Regions from separate parts of the Ornithinimicrobium ciconiae genome, predicted to be linked through region 1. Evidence: predicted binding sites of a transcription regulator. Region 1 holds the regulator's gene; each other region holds the start of a gene.
The links. The regulator LexA, encoded in region 1, represses DNA repair genes until DNA is damaged. The targets are predictions, from matches to a motif close to TCGAACANNTGTTCGA.

Region 1 (5,505 bases):
GCTCATGTTTGATCCGCACATCAGCGGCTTCTTCATCCCCAGTGAGCAACTGCCCGTGGTCTGGGACGCAGTGACCAGCACCCGGGACACCGACGAGGACGACGACTGACGCTGTCTGAGGAGGACACCGACGGCAGACTGCTGACAGCAAGCACCACCGATCGTGACCACCTGGCGCATCGCCGGGTCAGGACCCAGGGATCTCCAGGTCCATGCCCGCCTGCACCTGCCGGGTGTTCATGTCGTTGGCCACCTGGATCTGCACGATGGCCCGATCCATCGGCAGCTCCGGCAACTCCGTGACAGCGATCTGGGACAGCGTCTGACCCGGCTGCACCGTGATTGTGTGACCGCTCGCAGCCGTTGCTGGGAACATCCCGAACGCAGCGATGACCGCCAGCACCAGGGCCGTGGCGACTGTCATCGTGATCGCGAGCCGACCCCGTCGCGTCAGCGTGAAGCCTCCTGCGCCCGGAGCGTCCGTGCGAGCACCGACGTGAAACCCCTCGTCCATGCGTTCCCCGGGCTGAACGAGCCGCAGGTGATCCCGCTGACGCCGCCGCGCCCGAACCGGCTCAAGGTCCTGCAGGTCGTGCAGTGCGATCGCGCTCATGATGCCTCCATCTCCGCAACTCCGAACGCTTGTGCGATCGGACGCATGTTCCATGTGTAGCACAGTCGTGCGACAAAATCGACACGCCGCATCGAACTAGTGTTTGCCTCACTGTTCGAATGCTCGTACGATTGGTGCACGCGACATAGACAACCAGGGACCACTGACACAGCTGCTGACCTGCAGGTTAAGCACTCTGAGGCGGTCAGGAGAGGGGCAGGACCGATGGCAGACATCCACGAGATGCCGGACCGCGACGGGCGGGCGGACCTCACGGCGCGCCAGGAGAAGGTGCTCCACGTCATCAAGGACTCGGTGGACCAACGCGGCTATCCGCCGAGCCTGCGGGAGATCGGGACTGCGGTGCAGCTCGCCTCCCCCTCCTCCGTGGCCTACCAGCTGCGGATGCTGGAGCGGAAGGGTTATCTGCGGCGCGACCCCAACCGTCCGCGCGCCATCGAGGTCATCCTGCCCGGCTCGGGAGAGGGCAGTGTCGCCGGTTATCGGCGCAGCACCTCAGGTCAGCCCGACGGCTCCGAGTTGGTCAGCACCACCGCGGGAGCCGGTGAGATCGACTATGACGAGACCGGCATCGGGGACGCCCGTCCCGAGGCGACCTATGTCCCGGTGGTTGGGCGCATCGCGGCTGGCGGGCCGATCCTGGCCGAGCAGGCCGTCGAGGACGTCTTCCCCCTCCCGCGCCAGCTCGTGGGCGATGGCGAGCTCTTCCTGCTCCAGGTGGTCGGTGACTCCATGATCGACGCCGCCATCTGCGATGGCGACTGGGTCGTCGTGCGACGCCAGGAGGACGCAGTCAACGGCGACATCGTCGCGGCGCTGCTCGACAGCGAGGCCACCGTCAAGACGTTCAAGCGCACGGACGGCAAGTTGTGGCTGCTCCCCCACAACGAGGCCTACGACCCCATCGACGGCGACGATGCCGTCGTGCTCGGCAAGGTCACCGCCGTGTTGCGACGCGTCTGACAGGTCTGCTCGGGCGCGAGCCGATCGACCCACGACACCTGAGGCACCAGCAGGAACACCGACAATCCGGTGCGCGTTGTCCACAGTGTCCCCCGTGCCGGTGCCGCCTGGCGGCCCTCCCCCCTCTCCGCCAGACGGCACCTACAACACCGCAGCGCCGCCCGACCTGGTCGGGCGGCGCTGCCATGTGTTGTCTGTCAGCTCAGAGGACCTGGTGAGGTCGGCTCATAGAGCTTGACGAGGTCGACTCACAGAGCCCCACGAGCCCGGTTGAGTTCCTCGCGCTCCTCGTCCGTCATGCCAGAGCCGTCGCGGTCGGGCCGATAGCCCTCCGCGCCGAACGCCTCCTCATCGCCGCTGCCCGGGTCGAACTCGCCAGCGTCCGCATCGGGCTCACCGCTGTCCGCGCCCTGATCCGTGCCGGACGGCAGGGTCGCGCCGTCCGCAGGCGACTCAACATCCTCACCCAGCGCGGCACCCGGGACGGCGCCAGTGATCGGCGCACCCTGCTCAGCCCCCGGCACCTCATAGGCCGTGGTCTCGGTGTCGCTGGCAGCGAACCCTGCCGCGGCGCCGCCGACGACGGCCCCACCCAGGGCAGCACCGCCTGCACCGCCGCCCGCAGACTCGTCGACGTCCGCGGGATAGCCAGTGCCGGTCTGCGCTGCCGCGCCACTCACTGCGGCGTCGGAGGCCGGGTCACCCGTAGCCGCCTGGACCGTGCCGAACTGTCCGGCATCGACGTCCCCGGCGGCATCGCTGTCGCCCGTGAGAGTCGCCTCGGCGTCTGCGGCATACACGGCACCTTCGTCGACGGTCGGGTCGAGCGCACCTAGCCCACCACCACCAGCTGTGGTCTCACCAGCCGTGGTCTCAGCACCAGCCGTGGGCGGCGCGGCTCCCGCGGTCGTCTCGACCGCTCCGGCGCCACCGTGGCCCTCATAGGCGGAGGAGTGGGCAGCCGGCCGGTCCGACGAGTAGCCACCCCTGTCCACGTCCGTCTTCTCCTCGACAGCGGGGTCCGTGGTGGGCACTGACCACTCGGTCGAGACCGGCTCCTCCGGTGTCTGCTCCGCAGCCCAGTCGGCCTGGGCAGCGGGGTTGGTCTGCTGGTAGTGCGCCTGGTGGGTCTCAGCCCAGTCCGGATTGCCACCTGCGGCATGCACGTCCTGCTCGGCGAGGCCGGACACGGGATCGAGGTCGTCCTGCGCCGGTGAGTCCGCATCGCTGCGGGGACCATCACTCGTCGTCGCAGCCCCTGCTGCGGCACCGGCACCGATGGCGGCGGCGTCCCGGTGCGACGGAGCAGACTGCGGCTCAGCGGCCACCTCACCGCTCCCGAGGTCGCTGCCCCCGTCCGCGACCATGACCTCGGACGGGTCGTCGCTACCACCCGGAGTGGTGTACTCCGTGGTGACCGCACCATCGGCTGCGTCCTCGACGGCGACGGGTGCACCCTCGGTGCGTCCGTCATACAGCTCCTGGGCCGTCTCCTCGCTGCCAAAGGCTGCGGTCGTGTCCGGGGCGTCCGAGTCGGGCTCGCTGGGAGCCTGCGACCGGTCCACCCCGTAGTAGGAGAACAGCGTGGCCTGCTGGCTGTCGTCCAGGTGGTTCTCGGCGTCGACGCGCGGGGCGTCCTTGATGAAGTCCTTGGTGTAGGGCACCTTGATGTTGCCGCCCGCGGCCTCCGCGGCGGCAAGCGGCACAAACGACTCACGCAGGCCAAAGAGTCCGCTCTTGACGCTCACCCACGCTGGCTGACCCGTGGCGTCATCGAGGTAGATCTGCCCGACCCCGCCAACCTTGTCACCGTTCTGGTCGATCACGTCGGCATCAGTGAGGCTTGCAAGGTGTTCGCTGTTGATCGGCACGTGCACTCTCCTTGCTCGGATTGCCCGGCGGGTGCCGCCAGGCTTCTCCCCGAACGTATCCCGGGCAGCAACCGGCCGCCACCGGTGGCCGACCGGTGCCGGCTCGTGCGCTGCGGTCCGCGTGTGCCGGACGGCGCGCCCCGGGAAAGAGACGCCGTCCGGCTGTCACGGGCCGTGGGTGCCGTGGGACCGATCACCCGTGACAACTGTGCCGCACCCGCCCAGGGCCGCGCATCATCCTGGAGAGTGATTGTGCGCCAACTGAGGGAGGTGGTGCTGCGGATCCTCGGAAGGTATGTCGGCCGCCTCGATGGCGATCATGCCGAGCAGATGTGCCTGGTTGACCGCGCTCAGCCGGTCGCTGACACCCAACTTGTCGTAGATGTGGCCCAGGTGTCGGTGCACCGTCCTGGTCGAGCAGCCGGCCAGCCGGCCGATCACCGCCGCCTTGTAGCCGTGGGCCAGGAGTTCGAGAACCTGGGCCTCGCGATCGGTCAGGCCAGAATCAGCCGCGTCGCGCGCGGGCTGCGAGGCGGTCGTGCCTGGCAGCCGCAGCAACACCCCGAGACCGGTGACGACAGGCTGGACCGCACGCAGCAGCGCCAGGTCCTCGTCCGTGAAGTCCTGCCCCGCCCGGCCCACCAGGAAGGCGACCACATCGGACTGACCGTGCACCGGAAGGGCGGCCACCTGCTCGACCCCGAACGAGATCAGGCAACCGGCCCGGGCCTTGGACAGCTCCCAGGCCCGGACCCCGTAGGCACGCTGTGCCGTGGTTGGTCGGAGGTCACCGCGCGCCATCGGCCCCAGCAACGGATCAGAGAGCTGGTCCCGCACCTGGGCCGTCAGGCTCCTCGTCGCCCCGGGACGCATCATCCGGCCGACCACCTGCACGTGCAGCCGTGCCAGGTCGGCCCTAACCAGGAGGCCGACCGTCGCAGTCAGTTCCAGCAACAGGATGTCGATGATGGCGTCGACCCGCTCCTCGAGACGGTCGGGGGCCCGCGAGACAGCCGTCACGATCTCGACGACGACCTCGAACGGGTCACGGCCAGTAGGCACGCCTTTCATTGTGACTCAAGCGGGCAGCGCTGTAAACGGGGTTGCGTCTCGCCACGAGTCAGCCCGTCAGTTAGCGCGCCAGTTGGTGCGTCGGACAGGAACCTCGGTCAGCGACGGCCCAGGGCCCGCACCTGGCCCGAGTCACGCAGCTCGCGACCGACGGTCTCGGGGTCGGCCACCTCGGGGTGTGGCGGCTCGAAGTCGGCCTCCCGGGCGACCAACTGCGGGCTGTGCCGGCGCACGGAGGCGTCCGCGACGGCATACCCGTGGCGCTCGAGGATGTGCTGCTCGGCGGGGCGGAAGGCGTCCAGGTCGGTGCGCATCTGGTTGATCTGGTCGACCAGGTGGGGCGGATAGCTCTCCCGTTCGCCAGGAGCCGGTCCGTGACCGGGCACCCGCGACACCGTGTTGGTGGACTCCAGTGACCAGGTCGCCCCCTGCACCAGCCCCGCTGAGAAGCTGGCCCGCAACCAGCGCAGCCGGGTGGTCTGCGCTCCCGACCCCGCGATGGACAGGGTGTGCAGCAACCGGCCCACGAGGGACCCGGCGGGACGCGAGCGGAAGACGGCCCCACCGTCGCTGACCAGGACCGCCGCGTGGTCGGACCAGACCGGCTCGACCCCCAGGTTGTCGTAGATGCCCCCGTCGGCCAGCTGGATCCTCGAGAGCAGACCATCGCTGACCTCCGGTGCCTCGCTGGGGTCAGGAACCCCTCCCTGGAGGGCAAGGGTGCGACCGTCCAGCTCCATCGGTGGGAAGAACGGTGGGTAGGCGCAGGACGCGGCCACCGCATCGGCGATCCGCGGCCCGGGAGGCGGCGCGGCATGCCCCAGCCGGTAGTCACCGATCCGGCCGCGCGGGGTCACCGAGCGGGAGTCCGCGAAGACCCAGCTCACGCCATAGCCGATCTCGGTCGCTGACGTGAGGATCACGGGGCCGGAGCGGTCGGTGTAGCGCAGGTCGCTCCCCCACCAG
Region 2 (5,505 bases), 1.1 Mb from region 1:
GCGGAATCGCCGTGTTGGCTGCCTCGTCCCTCATCCTCGCTGCCTGCGGGGGCGACGGTGACGATGGGGACGACGAGACCACTGACGGTGCGAGCGAGACGACAGACGACACGGGTGACGCGACCGGCGGCGCCACCGACGCGCCTGTCGCTGGCGGCGGCGAGGACCCGGGCGCTCCGGAGGCGGGCGACCGTGACCTGACGCTGAAGGTCGGCACGGTGCTGCCGCAGACCGGTGCGCTGGCCTTCCTGGGCCCGCCCGAGGAGGCCGGTGTCCTGCTGGCCGAGAAGCACATCAACGAGGCGGACCTCGGCATCACCGTCGAGGTGACCCTGGGCGACTCCGGCGACCCGGACAACCGCGCCTACGCGACCACCGTGCCCCAGCTGCTCAACGCTGACAACAAGGTGATTGTCGGTGCGGCGTCCTCTGGTGTCTCCAAGCTCTTCATCGACGAGGTCGTGGCGGCCGAGACGCTGATGATCTCCCCGGCCAACACGGCCCCGGAGTTCACCACGTGGCCGGACAACAACCTCTACTGGCGCACGGCTCCCTCGGACCTGCTCCAGGGTGAGGTGCTGGGCAACCTGGTCGCCTCCGACGGCGTGGTCAACCTGGGCATCCTCTACCTGAACGACGCTTACGGCACCGGCCTGGAGGCTCAGCTCACGGAGACCTTCACCGCGGCCAACGGCACCGTGGTCGCCACCGAGTCCTACAACGCGGGTGACACGACGTTCGACGCACAGATCAGCACCATCCTGGCGGCGGACCCGGACGCGATCGCTTTGATCACCTTCGAGGAGATCAAGACGATCATCCCGGCGCTGGAGTCCGCTGGCGTCGACATGAGCAGCCTGTACTTCGTTGATGGCAACATCGCCGACTACAGCGCGGACTTCGACCCCGGCACGCTCGAGGGCTCCAAGGGCACCCAGCCCGGCCCCGACCTGGGCGACGACTTCCGCAACGAGCTCATCGACCTCTGGCAGGATCACTCCGGTGAGGAGCTGAAGGACTTCAACTACGCGGCGGAGTCCTACGACGCGGTGATCCTCGCAGCGCTGGCCGCACTTGCGGGCAACTCCGTCGATGGCCCGGACATGGCCACCTGGATGGGTCAGGTCTCCGGCGGCACCGGCGGCGGCGAGAAGGTCACCACCTTCGAGGACGCAGCCAACGCCATCATCGCCGGTGAGATCACCGACTACGACGGTCCGTCCGGCCCGATCACCTTCGACGAGAACGGTGACCCGACCGAGGCAACCATCGGTATCTTCCAGTACGACGAGAACAACAGCCTGGTTCGCCAGAACTGATCTGCGTTCCTGACTGACGCACGGTAGGGCCCCCGGGATATCGCCCGGGGGTCCTTCCTTGTCTGCGGGACGTCACGCGTGGGCGCAGTTCGGCGCCGACATGGATGGGGGACTCACCTGTGGTTCGGACGCGGTTCGCGCCGATGAACCTCTAGGGGCAGCGACCCGGTGCTTCGTCCAGCCAGCTGTCCGCTCACGTTGCCGTCACCGCTCAAGTTTCAACCGCCGTCAACACACGTCAGGGTCTACACCGCTGGGCCACCCACCTACTCAGCCACCCACCTACTCAGCCACCCACCTACTCAGCCACCCGCCCACCCGACTCGGCTCGGTTCGGCCGGCCCGGTTCGGCTGGACCTCGGCTCGGTTCGGCTGGACCTCGGCCCGGCCCGGCTCGGCTCGGCCTGTGTGGACCCCGCCACGCTGGTGGACAACCTCGACTGGACCGCCCCTCGGGCCGCGCACCAATGGTTGTCCACCGGTGATCGAGTCGCCCTTCCCACACTTCGAACACGTGTGCTATTCTGAGGCGTAGATGGTCGCCAGGTTAATCAGGGCGAGATGTTTGGGGAGGTGGGGTTGGTGGCACGGTACGCGGAGTTCTTCGAGGCGCGTGGTGGGGGCGTCTCGGTGGCGGAGGGGCGTGTGCGGACCCTGTTGGCTGACCCCCCGCCTCGTCGTGTGACGTGGGAGATCGTCACGGCTCCAACGGTGCCGGTGGTGGTCTTTGAGCCGGAGCCGTTGGAGGTGAGCGTGGCACGGGAGGCACTGGCGGCGCTGGGCGCGGGCCCGGGAGAGTGTGAAGCTCTCACGGACGTGGCGCTGGCGTGTGCATCGGTCTCTCGTCGTGGCGCACCGCCGGCTTCGGCTGAGACGTCCCCTGCTGGGTCTGCTGACGGTGCGATGGTGAAGGACGCGTCGGTGGTGGTGGGCCGAGTCTCGGCATTGGTGGATGCGGCGGCGGTCTTGACCAGAGCTACGGGCCGGCTGGACGCGGTGTTGGTGCGGGCGGTGCGGGAAGTCACGGCCGCGCAGGGCAAGCTCCTCCTCGCGCAACAGGATGCGGTGATGGAGGAGTTGACGCCTTCGCAGACGGAGGCGTGGCGGGACAAGGCGAAGTCCCGTGCGAAGGTGGAGCTGGAGTTGGCGACGGGGTGGGGCGTGGGTGAGGTCCGGGATCTGATCGCGTTGGGCGCCATGCCGGTGATGGTGGCGGTGCCGGTGGGCGCGGCGTTGCGCAGTGGAGAGGCATCGTGGCGGTTGGTGCGCAGTTATCTGCGGGCGTGTGCGCACCTGCCGCACGAGCTGGGAGCGTCGGTGGCGAATGCGCTGTTTGGTGACGACCCGGTCGTGGCGGCTACGGAACGCTTGGACTCGGATCGTCAGTTCACGGGCGCGGTGTGGGTGCACAAGGAGTTCCACCGGGCTCTCGCGCGTGAGGTTGCCAAGGCCGAGGCAGGGCTGCCACCGGAGCAGCGGAGGAAGAAGTCGCGGGAGAAGAGCACTGCCGAGGCGGATGTGTGGGGGAAGTTGGATGAGGACGGGATGGGGATCTTCGGGTTGGCGTGTACGGGGGCGCAGTTGGGGGCGATCCTGGAACGTCTTGAGGGTGCGGCTCGTCGGGCCAGGGGGTTGGGGGACAAGCGCACATTGGGGCAGCTGCGGTCCGCGATCGCAGCCACGTTGCTGCTTCATGGCACGGTGACAGTCGCTGACCTGAGTGAAGACCCGGATCTCATCACCCCGGAGCAAACGGAGGAGTTGGCCAAGATCCTGGCCGGGCTACCCGCGGCGGTGTTGAACGTGATCGTCCCCGCGAACTTCCTGCACCCCAACACCGACACCGACGAGGGTGACGACGATGACGCCCACGGGGACAGTGGCGACGTCCGTGACCACGACAGTGGCACCGTCCCTGATAGTGGCGACGTCCGTGACCACGACAGTGGCACCGTCCCTGATAGTGGCGACGTCCGTGACCACGACAGTGGCACCGTCCCTGATAGTGGCGACGTCGGTGACCGCGACAGTGGCACCGTCCCTGATAGTGGCGACGTCCGTGACCGCGACAGGGGCACCGTCACTGACGGTGACTGCGGCCCCGGAGGCACCCGGACTGGGACGGCGGAGGACTGGTGTGCCGAGCACGGCCACCCACCCGGCGCCAGCGCATCGCGGTCCCATGGCACGCCCGGATCAGAGGATCACGGGGAGGACTCTGTCTCCACCCGGATTGGGACGGCGGAGGACCCTGTCTCCACCCAGACGGTGGGACGCGAGCAGCATTCTGGCTCCGCCGAGCCGGAGGAGGCTGTGGTGGGGCCAGTGCAGGGCCGGTTTGGTCGTGGCGCTTTTGGCATCGGTGAGGTGCAGGGGCGGGGGTCCTTGTTCTTGTCGCCGCAGGAGGTGGCGGAGTTGGCGTTGACGCCGGGGTCGGTGTGGCACAGGTTGCTCACAGACCCGGTCAGTGGGCGGTGTCTGGAGCGCTCCAGCAAGGGATACCCGTTCACGGCGGCGATGAAGGCGCAGATCCGGTTCGCGGACGGCACATGTCGCGCGCCGGGATGTGTGGTCCCGGCGGCGTTGTGTCAGATCGATCATGTCACCGAGTTCGGGACGGACGGCGGTTCGACACGGGAGGCTAACGGTGCCTCGGAGCATGCGGGGCACCATGATCAGAAGACGAAGAAGTATCTGGATGTGGTGATCAACGAGCGTCGGGACATGACGTGGACGACGTTGATCGGCAAGATCTACCAAACGAAGGCCAAGGACTACACGCAGTACTCCACCCTGTTGCGCGAAGCAGTGGCCCAGGTCGCCGCCGCATCTGCGGAAGAACGTGGTGAGGTGGTCGATCGGGAGATTTACCAGGCCCTGGCCTACCGCCCCGGCGGGTCACGACTCCTGGCCGAGGATGACGTGACCTCTGATGACCACGTGTTCATGGCCTGGGACCGGATCCGGTTGACCCGCCGGGACCCGGTCACCTGTGAGAGCCTTAACGGACCCGCCTCCGAAGTCGTGACGGCAGAACGCGCACGTTACGCCCGCGCCGAACGCGCGCAACGGGCCAGCGGCACCCAGGGCAATATCGAGGTCTCGGGTAGCACCAGGGACGCGGGCGCCACGCGAGACGCGGGCGCCACCCGAGACGCGGGCGCCACGCGAGACGCGGGCGCCACGCGAGACGCGGGCGCCACCCGAGACGCGGGCGCCACCCGAGACGCAGGTGGGGAGGGCCAGAAGCCAGACCACGCCCCTGGGCCCACCCCGACGACACGCCCCCGCCTTTCTGAGGTGATGAGGGCCGTGCCGCTCTAGGCGGACTCTTCCTGACCCAGCGTGCCGAGGTAGAGCCCGATGACCTTCTCGTCGTTGAGCAACTCGCGTCCGGTGCCCGTGTGGGCGTCGTGGCCTTGGTCCAGCACATAGGCACGGTCACAGATCTGCAGACAACGTCGGGCGTTCTGCTCGACCATGATGGTGGTCACGCCCGCCTGGTTGATCTGCGAGACACGCATGAAGGCATCGTCCTGCCGCACCGGGGAGAGGCCGGCGGACGGCTCATCCAGAAGGAGCACCTCCGGTCGCATCATGAGAGCGCGAGACATCGCCACCATCTGTCGCTCGCCGCCGCTCAGAGAGCCTGCGACCTGATTCATGCGGTCGCCCAGAGCGGGGAAGATGTCAACGACGAACGCGAGGCTGTCCTTAATCATGGACGGCTTCTGAAAGGCACCCATCTCGAGGTTCTCGCGGATGGTCAGAGTCGGGAAGACGTTCTCGGTCTGGGGGACCAGGCCGACACCCTTTTCCACGAGCTCGTTGGCCTTGAGGTTGGCGATCTCCTCGCCCCGCAGAGTGATGGAACCTTCTCGGACCTGCACCAGGCCGAAGATCGCCTTCAGGAGCGTCGACTTGCCAGCACCGTTGGGGCCGATGATGCCGATGAGTTCGCCGTCATAGGCCCGCAGGTTGGTGTCCGTGAGGATGTTGATCCCTGGGAGGTATCCCGCGGTCACCTTCTTGACGTCGACAACGATCTCGCGTGACTCCGCGCCCGGGGGCGTCCCTGGCTCGGCGGCTGTCGTGGAGCTGGTGGCGCTCGTGGAATCGCTCATGGGAGTCGGTTTCCCTTCTCGTCGTACCGTCCGGTGATGATCCCGAGGTCCTCATCCAGGTG
Region 3 (5,505 bases), 470 kb from region 1:
GCGTGCGGTCCAGCAGTGCGGTGTTGGACAGGATCACCCCGCACGGGTGCAGCGCGATGTGCCGCGGCAGCCCGTCCAGGCTCTCGACCATCTCGAACATCATCTGCATCCGCGGGGCGTCGAACCCGTGCCTGCGCAGCTCGGGAAGGTCGCGGATGGCAGCGCGGGCGTCCTTGGCCCGGATGTGCGGGAACGCCTTGGCGATCACGTCGATCTCCCCCGGCGGCAGGCCCATCGTGGCGGCGACGTCGCGGATCGCGTGCCGCACCCGGTAGGTCTCCATCATCGACACGCAGGTCACCCGCTCGGAGCCGAACCGCTCGAGGATCTGCTCATAGATCTCGGTGCGGCGGGCGGACTCCACGTCGATGTCGATGTCCGGCAGCTCAGCACGCAACGGGGAGCAGAACCGCTCCATCAGCAGGTCGTGCCGGATCGGGTCAACACCGCTGATGCCGAGCAGATAGTTCACCAGGCTGCCGGCCCCCGACCCGCGCGCGGCCACCCGCACGCCCATCTCGCGGATCAGGTCGCACACCGTGGAGACGGTCAGGAAGTAGGTCGGGTAGCCCAGACCCGCGATGACCCGCAGCTCCTCATCAAGCCGGTCGTGCACCCGCGTGAGGTATGCCGACGGGTGTCCTGCGTAGCGGTCGGTGATCGCCGCGCGGACGCGTTCGGTGAGGACCTGTTGGGCCTCCCCGGTGCCGCTGACCCCGACCACCTCAGGCTCGGGCAGATGGACGTCCCCGATGCCCAGGTCGCTGCGCGGGCTCTGCACGCACTCTCGCGCCAGCGCGTCGGTGGCCGCCAACAGGTCGGCCGCCCGGACCGACGGGCCGACCGCGTCGGCGACCCGCTCTGCGATCGCACGCATCGCTCCCGTGCCGGCCAGGTGGCCGGCGGTGCTGACCCGGTCCAGGTGCCGCTCGTCGAGGGCGACCATGCGGCGGGCCGCGTCGAGGATGTCCACGACCCGCGCCTGCTCCGCGGTGGCGTGCCGCACTGCGGCGGTCAGCACCGCGGGCAGGCCAGCTTCCAGGGCCAGCGACCACAACCGGGCAGCGTGTTGCAGGCTGGCCGGGCTGTCCTCTGGGCCGCCGTGGCACACGACCTCGATCGCCAGTGCCCCGGCCGGCAACGACTGCTGCCACCGGTGCAGCAGCTCACGGGCCAGTCCGACCCTGCGGCGCAGCAGGGCCCGGCCCACGTCGGAGTCGGGTCCGAGCAGCACCACCACCGGGCTGACAGCCTCCTCCCGCTCGCCGACCGGCGCCGCGGCGCGGGCCAGCAGCCCGCGGTGGGTCCGAGGGCTGCCACGCTCCCCTGCCAAGTGGGTGTGGGTGATGAGGCGACAGAGCCGGGACCAACCCAGGCCGGGCTCCAGACCGGCCGCCTGTCCCCGGGCCAGCACGGTCACCCGCGGGTGCTGGTCATCCACCAGGGCACCCCCCTTGACCGGCTGGGCGCGGGTGGGGCGGGTCACGCCCGACCCACCCGACCTGCTGAGTCCGGTGAACCCGTCGGCTCCGGTGGCACGGCCATCGCCAGCCGCCTCCGCTCCGTTCCACCGGATCCCGGCGGTTTGGACTCGGCCATCCAACGGCCGGTCCGGGAAGCGGGCTCCCCGACCGTCGGGCGACCCGGCACCGGGCCCGGCCGCAGGCTCGACGACAGCCAGGTCAACACCCAGGACCGCAGAGATCTCCGCCCGGGCACACGCCTGCACGAACCGGACCGCCCCGTAGGCACCGTCCCGGTCGGTCAGCGCGAGCATCGACTGTCCCTCCTGGACGGCACGCTCCACCAACGCCTCGGGTGTCGAGGCGCCGTAACGCATCGAGTGGCTCGAAGCGACGTGCAGGTGCACAAACTCTTGTGTCATGGAGGTCACCAGGGTGTGGTCGGAGCCAGCTCACCGGGCAGCGGCTCGGCAAACGGCAGGTGCAGCGCGCCGCGGACCAGCTCAAGGAAGGTCTCGCACTGGCGCACCAGGTCATCGGCCTCCCGCGGGCTGACCATGCCGGAGCCACGCTCCAGCGCCAGCCGCCGGCGACCGCTCGAGGCAAAGAACGTCGCCCACTCGCTGAGCTCCGGCGCCAGTCGCGGCAGCACCTCCCACACGCTGCGGGGACGGGATCGGCCCGTGGTGACGGTGCGGGCCGCGATCAGTGCAGCGGCCGCCCGCAGCGCAGCCAGGTGCGCCTCGGTGTAGCGCTGAGCCGTGCTCTGGCTCTGGCAGGCCTGGACCAGCCCCGCCCGGGACCGGTCGAGCAGATCCAGCACGGTGCTCGCTGACGATGCGAGCGGCATCTCGGACACCGCCCCCTGGGACACCGCTTCCTGGGAAACCGCTCCCTGGGACGCCACACCCCGGGCCCTCCCGCCCCGGGACCTCACACTCTGGGACCTCACACTCTGGGACCTCGTGCCTTCGGTCACTGTGGTCATCGCTCCTCCTCAGTCGGCGACGCGCACCAGGCGCCACCGGTCGTCCTTGGTCAGGTCATAGATCCCGGTCTGCATCAGTCGTCCCGCGCTGGCCTCCACCCGCCAGACCTCACGCTCCAACTCCGGAAACCGCTCACGGGCCTCGTCCCGGTGGCCGTCTGCGTCCTCGCCCAGAGCGGCAGAGTCCTCCTGCCCCGACGGGTCCTCTCCCGAGGGCGCGCGCCACCAAGACAACCGCTGGGTCCAGTGATCCAGCACGGATTGCACGACGTGCAACCGCCCACGCCAGATAAACGCGGTGGGCGCAGCGCTCGCGTCGACCCCGGCGGGAAGCACCGGCAACCGTCCGATCTGCAGTCCACCGACCCGCACCTCAACCGGGTCTGCATAACGTCGGCTCATCGCACCTCCAGAAAGCTCGTTGCACTGTCGGACCGGACTGGTTGACTGCTCCTCGATGGCCCTCTCAAGACCACCCAGAGCGACATCTCCACCCGGCATATCGCATCTTTGTTCGATAGAACGAATGTACGACATGCCACCGACAGTCCTCAACCCCTGAGCCCCTCGCGATGCCGACGCCGTAGGCTCATCCCGTGCCCACTCCCCATCCCATCGATGTGCCGCGTCTGCGCGAGCGCGTGCAGGAGGCGCTCGACGCGGACCTCGTCCACCAGCGTCAGATCCTGACTGAGCTGGGCCCCCAGGTCACCCGTCTCATCGACGAGGTGGCCGCGCTGCTCAGCGGCGGCAAGCGGCTGCGCGCGGCCTTCCTCTACTGGGGCTATCGCGCACTGGGTGGCGCCGACTCCCCCGAACTGATCCGCGCCGCGAGCTCGATGGAGCTGTTCCAGGCTGCCGCCCTGCTGCACGACGACGTCATGGACGACTCCGACCTGCGGCGGGGTCGACCCACCGCACACCGCACCTTTGCCGCCGACCACCAACAGCAGTCCTGGTCCGGGGAGTCCGACCGCTTCGGCCACGCCGCCGCGATCCTGGCCGGCAACCTCTGCCTCACCTGGTGCGACAGCGCCTTTGCGACCTCGGGGTTGCCAGCAGGTGAGATCGCTGCTGCCAGAGATGAATTCGACACCATGCGCACCCAGCTGATGGGCGGTCAATATCTCGACGTCCTGGACGCCGCCCAGGGCTGGGAAGACCTGGACTACACCGAGCGTCTCGCCCGTTGCCGCACCGTGATCCGTTACAAGAGTGGGAAATACAGCGTCGAGCAGCCTCTCCTGATCGGTGCACACGCTGCGGGAGCGGGGGCGGACACGCTTGCCGGCCTGTCGGCATACGGTCTGGCTCTCGGCGAGGCGTTCCAGATCCGCGACGACGTCCTGGGGGTCTATGGCGACCCGGAGACCACCGGCAAGCCGGCCGGCGACGACCTGCGCGAGGGCAAGCGGACCGTGCTGATCGCCCACGCTCTCGGACTGGGCAGCGAGCAGGACGGCAACACCCTGCTGGACCTGCTGGGTCGGCCAGATCTGAGCGACGAGCAGGTGGCTGTATGCCGTGACCTCCTCGAGCGCGTCGGTGCCGTCAGCGCGACCGAGACGATGATCGCGCAGGCTGCCGACGCCGCCCGCAACGCCCTGTCCCAGACTCCCGGACTGACCGAGGAGGGCCGCGCTGCCCTGGCCGACCTCGTGGAGATCAGCACCGCCCGCGCGACCTGACGACGCCCTCGGCACGAGGCCGGCTGCGGGTCGGCGGCACTGGGGGTGCTGGGGCGGCGGAGGGCCACGCAGGACCCTAAGGGTGTGCCGTCTACCCTCGGGAGCACCTTCGACGAAAGGTGGACCCCGTGGGCCACACCCCCATCTCAGCGGCCGATGCCCCGCAACCCATCGGACCGTACTCGGTCGCGGCTCGGGACGAGGCGTCCGGCCTGCTCTTCCTGTCCGGGCAGACCCCGATCGATCCGGCGACGGGCGCCCTCGTTGACGGCGACGTGGCTGCCCAGACACGACGGGTCTTCGCCAACCTCGAACGGGTGCTCTCCGCCGCGAACGCCACCTTCGCTGACGTCATCAAGGTGAACGTCTATCTGACGTCGATGGCGGACTTCGCCGACCTCAACGAGGTCTATGCCACGATCTTCACGGCTCCCTACCCGGCACGCACCACGGTGGCCGTGGCGGAGCTGCCGCTGGGTGCGCGGATCGAGATCGAGCTCGTGGCCCGGACCGGTGACTCCTCACGCTGAGCCCGGACAACCGCGCTGCGCTGGGTCCTGACCGGCTGAGGACTAGAGCGCCATCTCCTGCGCGCGGCGGCGCACCTCGGTCTTGCTGCCGGCCCGCAGCGACTCGATGGCGCTGCCACCGGGCAGGGTGTCATCGGCCTCGTGGAGCCAGGCGATGATCTCCTCATCGCGATAGCCGCCGTCGCTCAGCACCGTGACCGTCCCGCGCAGCGCGAAGAGCGGACCCTCCTCGGTGAGGAAGGAGGCGGGCACATAGAGCGCCTTGTTGGGGCCACGGCGGACACCAATGAGCTCGCGCTCCTGCAGCCAGGTCTTCACCTGCGCCAGGGAGGCGCCGGTCAACTCCATGATGTCCGGCACGGCCAGCCAGTTCGTCAGGTCGTCAGGGTTTGTCTCCGGGGTGGAACCGGAGGTTTCACTGCTCACATTCACCACGGCGTCAGTGTGTCACAGCGCGCTCGAGCACCGGCACGACAGTGCCACCGCCCGCCCGCAGCGCCCGCCTCCGCGGTTTTCCTGCTCAGGCTCCGTATCCTCAAGGAGTGAGCACTGCGACCTCCGCCGTGATCGACCGCGTCCTCGACGGTCGATACCGCGTCGAGTCCCTGCTCGCCAAGGGCGGCATGGCCTCGGTCTACAGCGCCACCGACCTGCGCCTGGAACGCAAGGTCGCGCTCAAGATCATGCACGCCCACCTCGCCGGTGACGACGAGTTCGTCACGCGCTTCCGTCAGGAGGCCCGCACCGCCGCACGGCTGTCCCACCCGCACGTGGTGTCCGTCTTCGACCAGGGCGAGGACGACGGCTACGTCTTCCTCGCCATGGAGCTCGTCGAG
Region 4 (5,505 bases), 780 kb from region 1:
GGCGCGGTCGAGCCGGTCCAGGCCCTGCTTGTCCACGTCGAACAACTCCAGAGCCACCAGGGCGGCCTCCTGGTCGACGACGTGCTGTCCGTGGACCTGAGCCCAGTCACGCACCCGGCGCAGCAGCCGGTTGGCGATGCGGGGCGTGCCGCGCGATCGGGAGGCGATCTCGTGGATCCCCTCGCGGGTGCTCTCGATCTCGAGCAGACCAGCGCTGCGGGTGAGGATGAGCTGCAGGTCCTCGGTGGCGTAGTAGTCCAGGTGCCCGGTGAATCCGAACCGGTCGCGCAGTGGTGCGGGCAGCAGCCCGGCGCGGGTGGTGGCTCCGACCACCGTGAAGGGCGGCAGCTCCAGGGGTATGGCTGTGGCGCCGGGACCCTTGCCGACGATGACGTCGACGCGGAAGTCCTCCATCGCCAGATAGAGCATCTCCTCGGCCGGACGCGCCATCCGGTGGATCTCGTCGACGAAGAGCACCTCGCCCTCAGCCAGGGACGACAGGACGGCGGCCAGGTCGCCGGCGTGCTGGATCGCCGGGCCGCTGGTGATCCGCATCGGCTGCTCCAGCTCGGCAGCGATGATCATGGCCAGCGTGGTCTTGCCCAGTCCGGGTGGGCCGGAGAGCAGGACGTGATCAGGAGGTGACTCCCGTCGTCGGGCAGCTTCCAGGACCAGGCCTAGCTGGTCACGAACGCGCCGCTGCCCCGGGAAGTCCGCCAGCCGACGAGGTCGCAGTGCCGCCTCGATGCGACGCTCATCGTCGGTGGTGGCGGGGTCGACGACACGCGCGGTCGCGTCCAGCGACCCGTCATCGTGCTCAGTCACCGGCCCAGCTCCCGCAGCGCAGCACGCAGGAAGTCCGAGACGGAGGAGGGTGTCTCCCCACCCGCGCGGACCCGCTCGAGTGCGTCATCGGCCTGCTTGCTGCTCCAGCCGAGACCGACGAGCGCCTCGTGGACCTGACTGCTGAGCCGGTCACCCGTCGGGCCGCCACTCGCTCCCGCGGCACCCAGGGACGGCTCGACACCCGAGGCGAGGATCTTGTCCTTGAGCTCGAGCACGAGACGCTCCGCACCCTTCTTGCCGATCCCCGGCACCTTGGTCAGCGCGGCGATGTCACCGCCGGCGATCGCCTGGCGGACACCGGCCGGGCTGTGGACGGACAGCATCGCCAGCGCCAGGCGCGGACCGACGCCGGAGACGGTCTGCACCTGCTCAAAGAGAGCTCGGCCCTCTGTGTCGGCGAAGCCATAGAGCGTCAGCGACTCCTCGCGCACCACCAGGGTCGTGGACAGGGTGACCTCCTGCCCTCGTGCGCACGCCGCGGCGGTGGCCGGGGTGGTGTGCACCTGCAGTCCCACCCCGCCGACCTCGACGACGACGTGGTCCAGTCCGACGTGGAGCACCGTGCCCCGGACGGATGCGATCACTGTCCACTCCTTCGTCTCGTGGCGATTTGGGCGCCGGTCTGGGTCGGGCGCCGACCGGAGTGCGCCGCGTGGAGCTCCTCGAGCCGGTTGCGTGGTGCTTGGGCAGCCGCTTCTGCGGCGCGCTGGAGGGCGTTGCCCTGGGCCGCGGCGAACAACCTGGCATCAGCCTGGCCGCGCCAGAGATGACACACGGCCAGCGCGAGGGCGTCCGCCGCGTCGGCGGGTCGGGGCGCCGTCTCCAGGGCGAGGATCCGGGTGATCATCGAGGTGACCTGGGCCTTGTCCGCGCGCCCGTTGCCCGTCACGGCGGCCTTGACCTCGGTGGGAGTGTGCAGGGCCAGGGGCAAACCGAGACGGGCCGCCGCCAGCATCGGCACCGCAGAGGCCTGGGCCGTGCCCATGATGCCCTTGATGTTGGCCTTGGCGAAGACCCGCTCCACGGCCACGGCGTCGGGGCGGTGCTCCGCCAGCCAGCTGTCGATCTCGATCTGGAGGGTCAGCAGCCGCTCCTGCGGCTCGTCACTGGGTGGCGTGCGCACGACACCGACCGCGACCATCCGCACCGACCGGCCGGGACCGGACTCGACGACCCCGAGACCGCAGCGGGTGAGGCCGGGGTCGACACCAAGGACACGCACCTGGGCAGCCCTCCTCGTCAGTCAGCCGTCATCCCGGAGAGGCAGCATCACCTGCGCCTGACTCCGAACACCTGTTCGCCCATCACGCTACGTCACGGCACCGTCAGAGGATGGCAGGACTCGCCGAGGGGGCTCGCGGGCGGGTGCGTGGCCGGCATACGACGACGGCCACCGCGCCCAGGGGACGGGGTGGCCGGACCGGTGATCGGTGTCGGTGCGAGTCGTCGTGTGCTCAGTCGTCCTCTTCGAGCTCGGCCAGGACCTCGTCGGAGACGTCGGCGTTGGAGAAGACGTTCTGGACGTCGTCGCAGTCCTCGAGCGCATCGATGATGCGCATCATCTTGCGTGCACCGTCGGCGTCGAGCTGCACCTCCATGCTCGGCACGAAGGTCACCTCCGCCGAGTCATAGTCGAGTCCGGCCTCCTGCAGGGCGGTGCGGACCGCCACCACGTCGGTCGCCTCGGAGATCACCTCGAAGGACTCTCCCAGGTCCTCCACCTCCTCAGCACCGGCCTCGAGGACGATCTCCAGGAGCGAGTCCTCGTTGGCCTCGCCGGACTCCTGTGCCTTGGGGACCACGACCTGTCCCTTGCGGTTGAACAGATAGGCCACCGAACCGCTGTCGGCCATGCTCCCGCCGTTGCGGGTGAGCGCTGTGCGCACCTCCATGACGGCACGGTTCTTGTTGTCGGTCAGGCACTCGATATAGAGAGCGACCCCGCCGGGGGCGTAGCCCTCGTAGACGAGCGCCTCGTAGCTGGCCCCGCCGGCCTCCACACCGGAGCCACGCTTGACGGCCCGGTCGATGTTGTCGTTGGGGACGGAGGTCTTCTTGGCCTTCTGGATGGCGTCGAAGAGGGTGGGGTTGCCGGCCGGGTCACCCCCACCGGTGCGCGCCGCCACCTCGATATTCTTGATCAACTTCGCGAAGAGCTTGCCTCGCTTGGCGTCGATCACAGCCTTCTTGTGCTTGGTTGTCGCCCACTTGGAGTGCCCAGCCATCAATGTTCCCTGTTCGTTGTGCTCGCGATCCCGTCGGCTCCTGCCCGGGCTTCGATGCTACCGCTCGAGCGCACCATCTCCACGAACAGTGCGTGGACCCGTGCGTCATCGGTGACCTCGGGGTGGAAGGAGGTGGCCAGCACGTTGCCCTGCCGCACGGCCACCACGTGCTCGACCCCGTCCCGCTCGACCGTGGCCAGCACCTCGACTTCCGCACCGACCCGCTCGACCCAGGGCGCCCGGATGAAGACGCCGTGGAAGGGCTCGGCCAGGCCGGCGACAGCCAGCTCGACCTCGAAGGAGTCGACCTGCCGGCCGAAGGCGTTGCGGCGCGTGGAGATGTCCAGCGCCCCCAGGCACTGCTGGTCGCGGTGTCCGTCCAGCACCTCTGACGAGAGCAGGATCATCCCGGCGCACGAGCCGTAGGCCGGCATGCCCTGCGCGAGGCGCTCCCGCAGGGGTGCGGCCAGGTCGAAGATCCGCAACAGCCGGTCGATCGTGGTCGACTCCCCTCCAGGGATCACCAGGGCATCGACCGCCGCGAGCTCGGCAGGCCGCCGCACCGGGACCGCCTCGGCACCGGCGAGAGTCAGCGCACGGACGTGCTCGACGACGTCACCCTGCACGGCGAGGACCCCGATCACCGGTGCGCCTGTATGCCGGGGCGCCAGTGCGTGGTCCGGGTGACCGGGGCGGTCGGTCACCAGCCGCGCTCGGCGAGGCGGTGCGGCTGCGGGATCTCCTCGACATTGATGCCGACCATCGCCTCGCCCAGGCCGCGGGAGACCTTGGCGATCACGTCCGGGTCGTCGTGGAAGGTCGTGGCCTTCACGATGGCCTCGGCACGGGCCTGCGGGTTGCCCGACTTGAAGATGCCCGAGCCGACGAAGACACCCTCGGCACCGAGCTGCATCATCATCGCGGCGTCAGCCGGGGTGGCGATGCCTCCGGCGGTGAACAGCACGACCGGCAGCTTGCCGGTGCGGGCGACCTCGGCGACGAGGTCGTAGGGCGCCTGCAGCTCCTTGGCGGCGACAAACAACTCGTCCTCGGGCATGCTGCCCAGCCGGCGGATCTCCTGGCGGATCTGGCGCATGTGGGTGGTGGCGTTGGAGACGTCACCGGTGCCGGCCTCGCCCTTGGACCGGATCATTGCCGCACCCTCGGTAATGCGGCGCAGCGCCTCACCCAGGTTGGTCGCGCCGCAGACGAAGGGCACGGTGAAGGCCCACTTGTCGATGTGGTTGGCATAGTCGGCCGGGGTCAGCACCTCGGACTCGTCGATGTAGTCGACACCCAGGGACTGCAGCACCTGCGCCTCGACGAAGTGTCCGATGCGGGCCTTGGCCATCACCGGGATCGAGACGGTCGCGACGATGCTGTCGATCATGTCCGGGTCGCTCATCCGGGAGACGCCACCCTGCGCGCGGATGTCAGCCGGCACCCGCTCCAGGGCCATCACGGCCACCGCGCCGGCGTCCTCGGCGATCTTGGCCTGCTCCGCGGTGACGACATCCATGATGACGCCACCCTTGAGCATGTCAGCCATGCCGCGCTTGACACGGGTAGTCCCCGCCTGCTGGACGGGAGTGGTCACGACGGTGGTCTCTGGGGTGCTCATCTGGGGCCTCCGGGGCGGTGCAGGTTCTCGGCATACGGGCAGGTCAGGGGTGACCAGGGTGGTGGGCAGGACCGACAGTCACCTGGCTCATCCAGCTCGACACTCCAGTCTACGTTCACCTTTCGGCAATCCCGACACGGTATGCCGAGGGCTCACCGGCGCCGTTACCCTGCGGCGGGCCAGTCGTCATCGAAGTTGATCGGCAAGGGCACCTTGGCAGAGCCTGCCAGGTGCAGGAAGCGGACCGCGCGCTGACCGCGCACGTCGCGGGCCTCGCGCACCGACTCGTTGTGGAATCTGCGAGCCAGCTGCACCCGCTCCCCCGCGCCGCGCACCCGGTCGAGCAGCTCGGCCACCTCAACGGCCTGTTCCGACGCGGGTGCCTGGGTGGCGCGCAGCACCTCGCTCAGCTCACTCTCGGCGTCTAGGCGTTCCTGGGACCAGGACCCGTCAAAGTCCAGCACCCGACCCGCCGAGGTCGCCAGCAGGGTGGCCGAGGCCGGGTCGATGCCGGCGAGATAGGCCACCTCCAGCGCCGCCTCGGCCCGACGCACCAGTTGCGCGTCGAGGGCCGCGGCCGTGCCGATGACCCGGTGGTGAAGCCGGTCGAGCCGGACGGCGGTGTAGGAGAGATACCAGCCGACCGCCAGCAGCACCGCCAGGACCACGGCGATCACCACGATGGTCTCGCCGTATCCCCATGTGTCCAGGCCCCAGTCGTCCGTCATCGTCGCAACCATTTCCGGACCGTGCGGCCCATCCGGCCACCGCTCATCGACGATGCCGACATGGTGGTTGTCAACGAGGGAGAGG

Region 2: a site for LexA is predicted at 1,826-1,841, ahead of FNH13_RS11455 (HNH endonuclease signature motif containing protein). Genes of this name have one in related genera too.
Region 3: a site for LexA is predicted at 2,970-2,985, ahead of FNH13_RS08730 (DUF6504 family protein). Genes of this name have one in related genera too.
Region 4: a site for LexA is predicted at 2,132-2,147, ahead of ruvC (crossover junction endodeoxyribonuclease RuvC). Genes of this name have one in related genera too.

What each region holds. Positions count from the first base shown of each region.
Region 1 covers NZ_CP041616.1:1,443,015-1,448,519, reverse strand. Annotated here, with positions in the region: gene FNH13_RS06710 (hypothetical protein) at 1-109, shown strand, start outside; gene FNH13_RS06705 (hypothetical protein) at 188-613, opposite strand; gene lexA (transcriptional repressor LexA) at 839-1,597, shown strand; gene FNH13_RS19230 (PRC-barrel domain-containing protein) at 1,846-3,468, opposite strand; gene FNH13_RS06690 (response regulator transcription factor) at 3,703-4,530, opposite strand; gene FNH13_RS06685 (patatin-like phospholipase family protein) at 4,638-5,505, opposite strand, start outside.
Region 2 covers NZ_CP041616.1:2,493,792-2,499,296, reverse strand. Annotated here, with positions in the region: gene FNH13_RS11460 (ABC transporter substrate-binding protein) at 1-1,319, shown strand, start outside; gene FNH13_RS11455 (HNH endonuclease signature motif containing protein) at 1,902-4,643, shown strand; gene FNH13_RS11450 (ABC transporter ATP-binding protein) at 4,640-5,443, opposite strand; gene FNH13_RS11445 (ABC transporter ATP-binding protein) at 5,440-5,505, opposite strand, start outside.
Region 3 covers NZ_CP041616.1:1,914,929-1,920,433, reverse strand. Annotated here, with positions in the region: gene FNH13_RS08740 (DNA polymerase III subunit alpha) at 1-1,885, opposite strand, end outside; gene FNH13_RS08735 (SAV_6107 family HEPN domain-containing protein) at 1,891-2,313, opposite strand; gene FNH13_RS08730 (DUF6504 family protein) at 2,461-2,853, opposite strand; gene FNH13_RS08725 (polyprenyl synthetase family protein) at 3,048-4,139, shown strand; gene FNH13_RS08720 (Rid family detoxifying hydrolase) at 4,268-4,669, shown strand; gene FNH13_RS08715 (Rv2175c family DNA-binding protein) at 4,712-5,104, opposite strand; gene pknB (Stk1 family PASTA domain-containing Ser/Thr kinase) at 5,212-5,505, shown strand, end outside.
Region 4 covers NZ_CP041616.1:2,225,361-2,230,865, reverse strand. Annotated here, with positions in the region: gene ruvB (Holliday junction branch migration DNA helicase RuvB) at 1-825, opposite strand, end outside; gene ruvA (Holliday junction branch migration protein RuvA) at 822-1,430, opposite strand; gene ruvC (crossover junction endodeoxyribonuclease RuvC) at 1,427-2,068, opposite strand; gene FNH13_RS10160 (YebC/PmpR family DNA-binding transcriptional regulator) at 2,301-3,071, opposite strand; gene pdxT (pyridoxal 5'-phosphate synthase glutaminase subunit PdxT) at 3,071-3,775, opposite strand; gene pdxS (pyridoxal 5'-phosphate synthase lyase subunit PdxS) at 3,772-4,692, opposite strand; gene FNH13_RS10145 (hypothetical protein) at 4,857-5,420, opposite strand; gene FNH13_RS10140 (glycosyltransferase family 4 protein) at 5,417-5,505, opposite strand, start outside.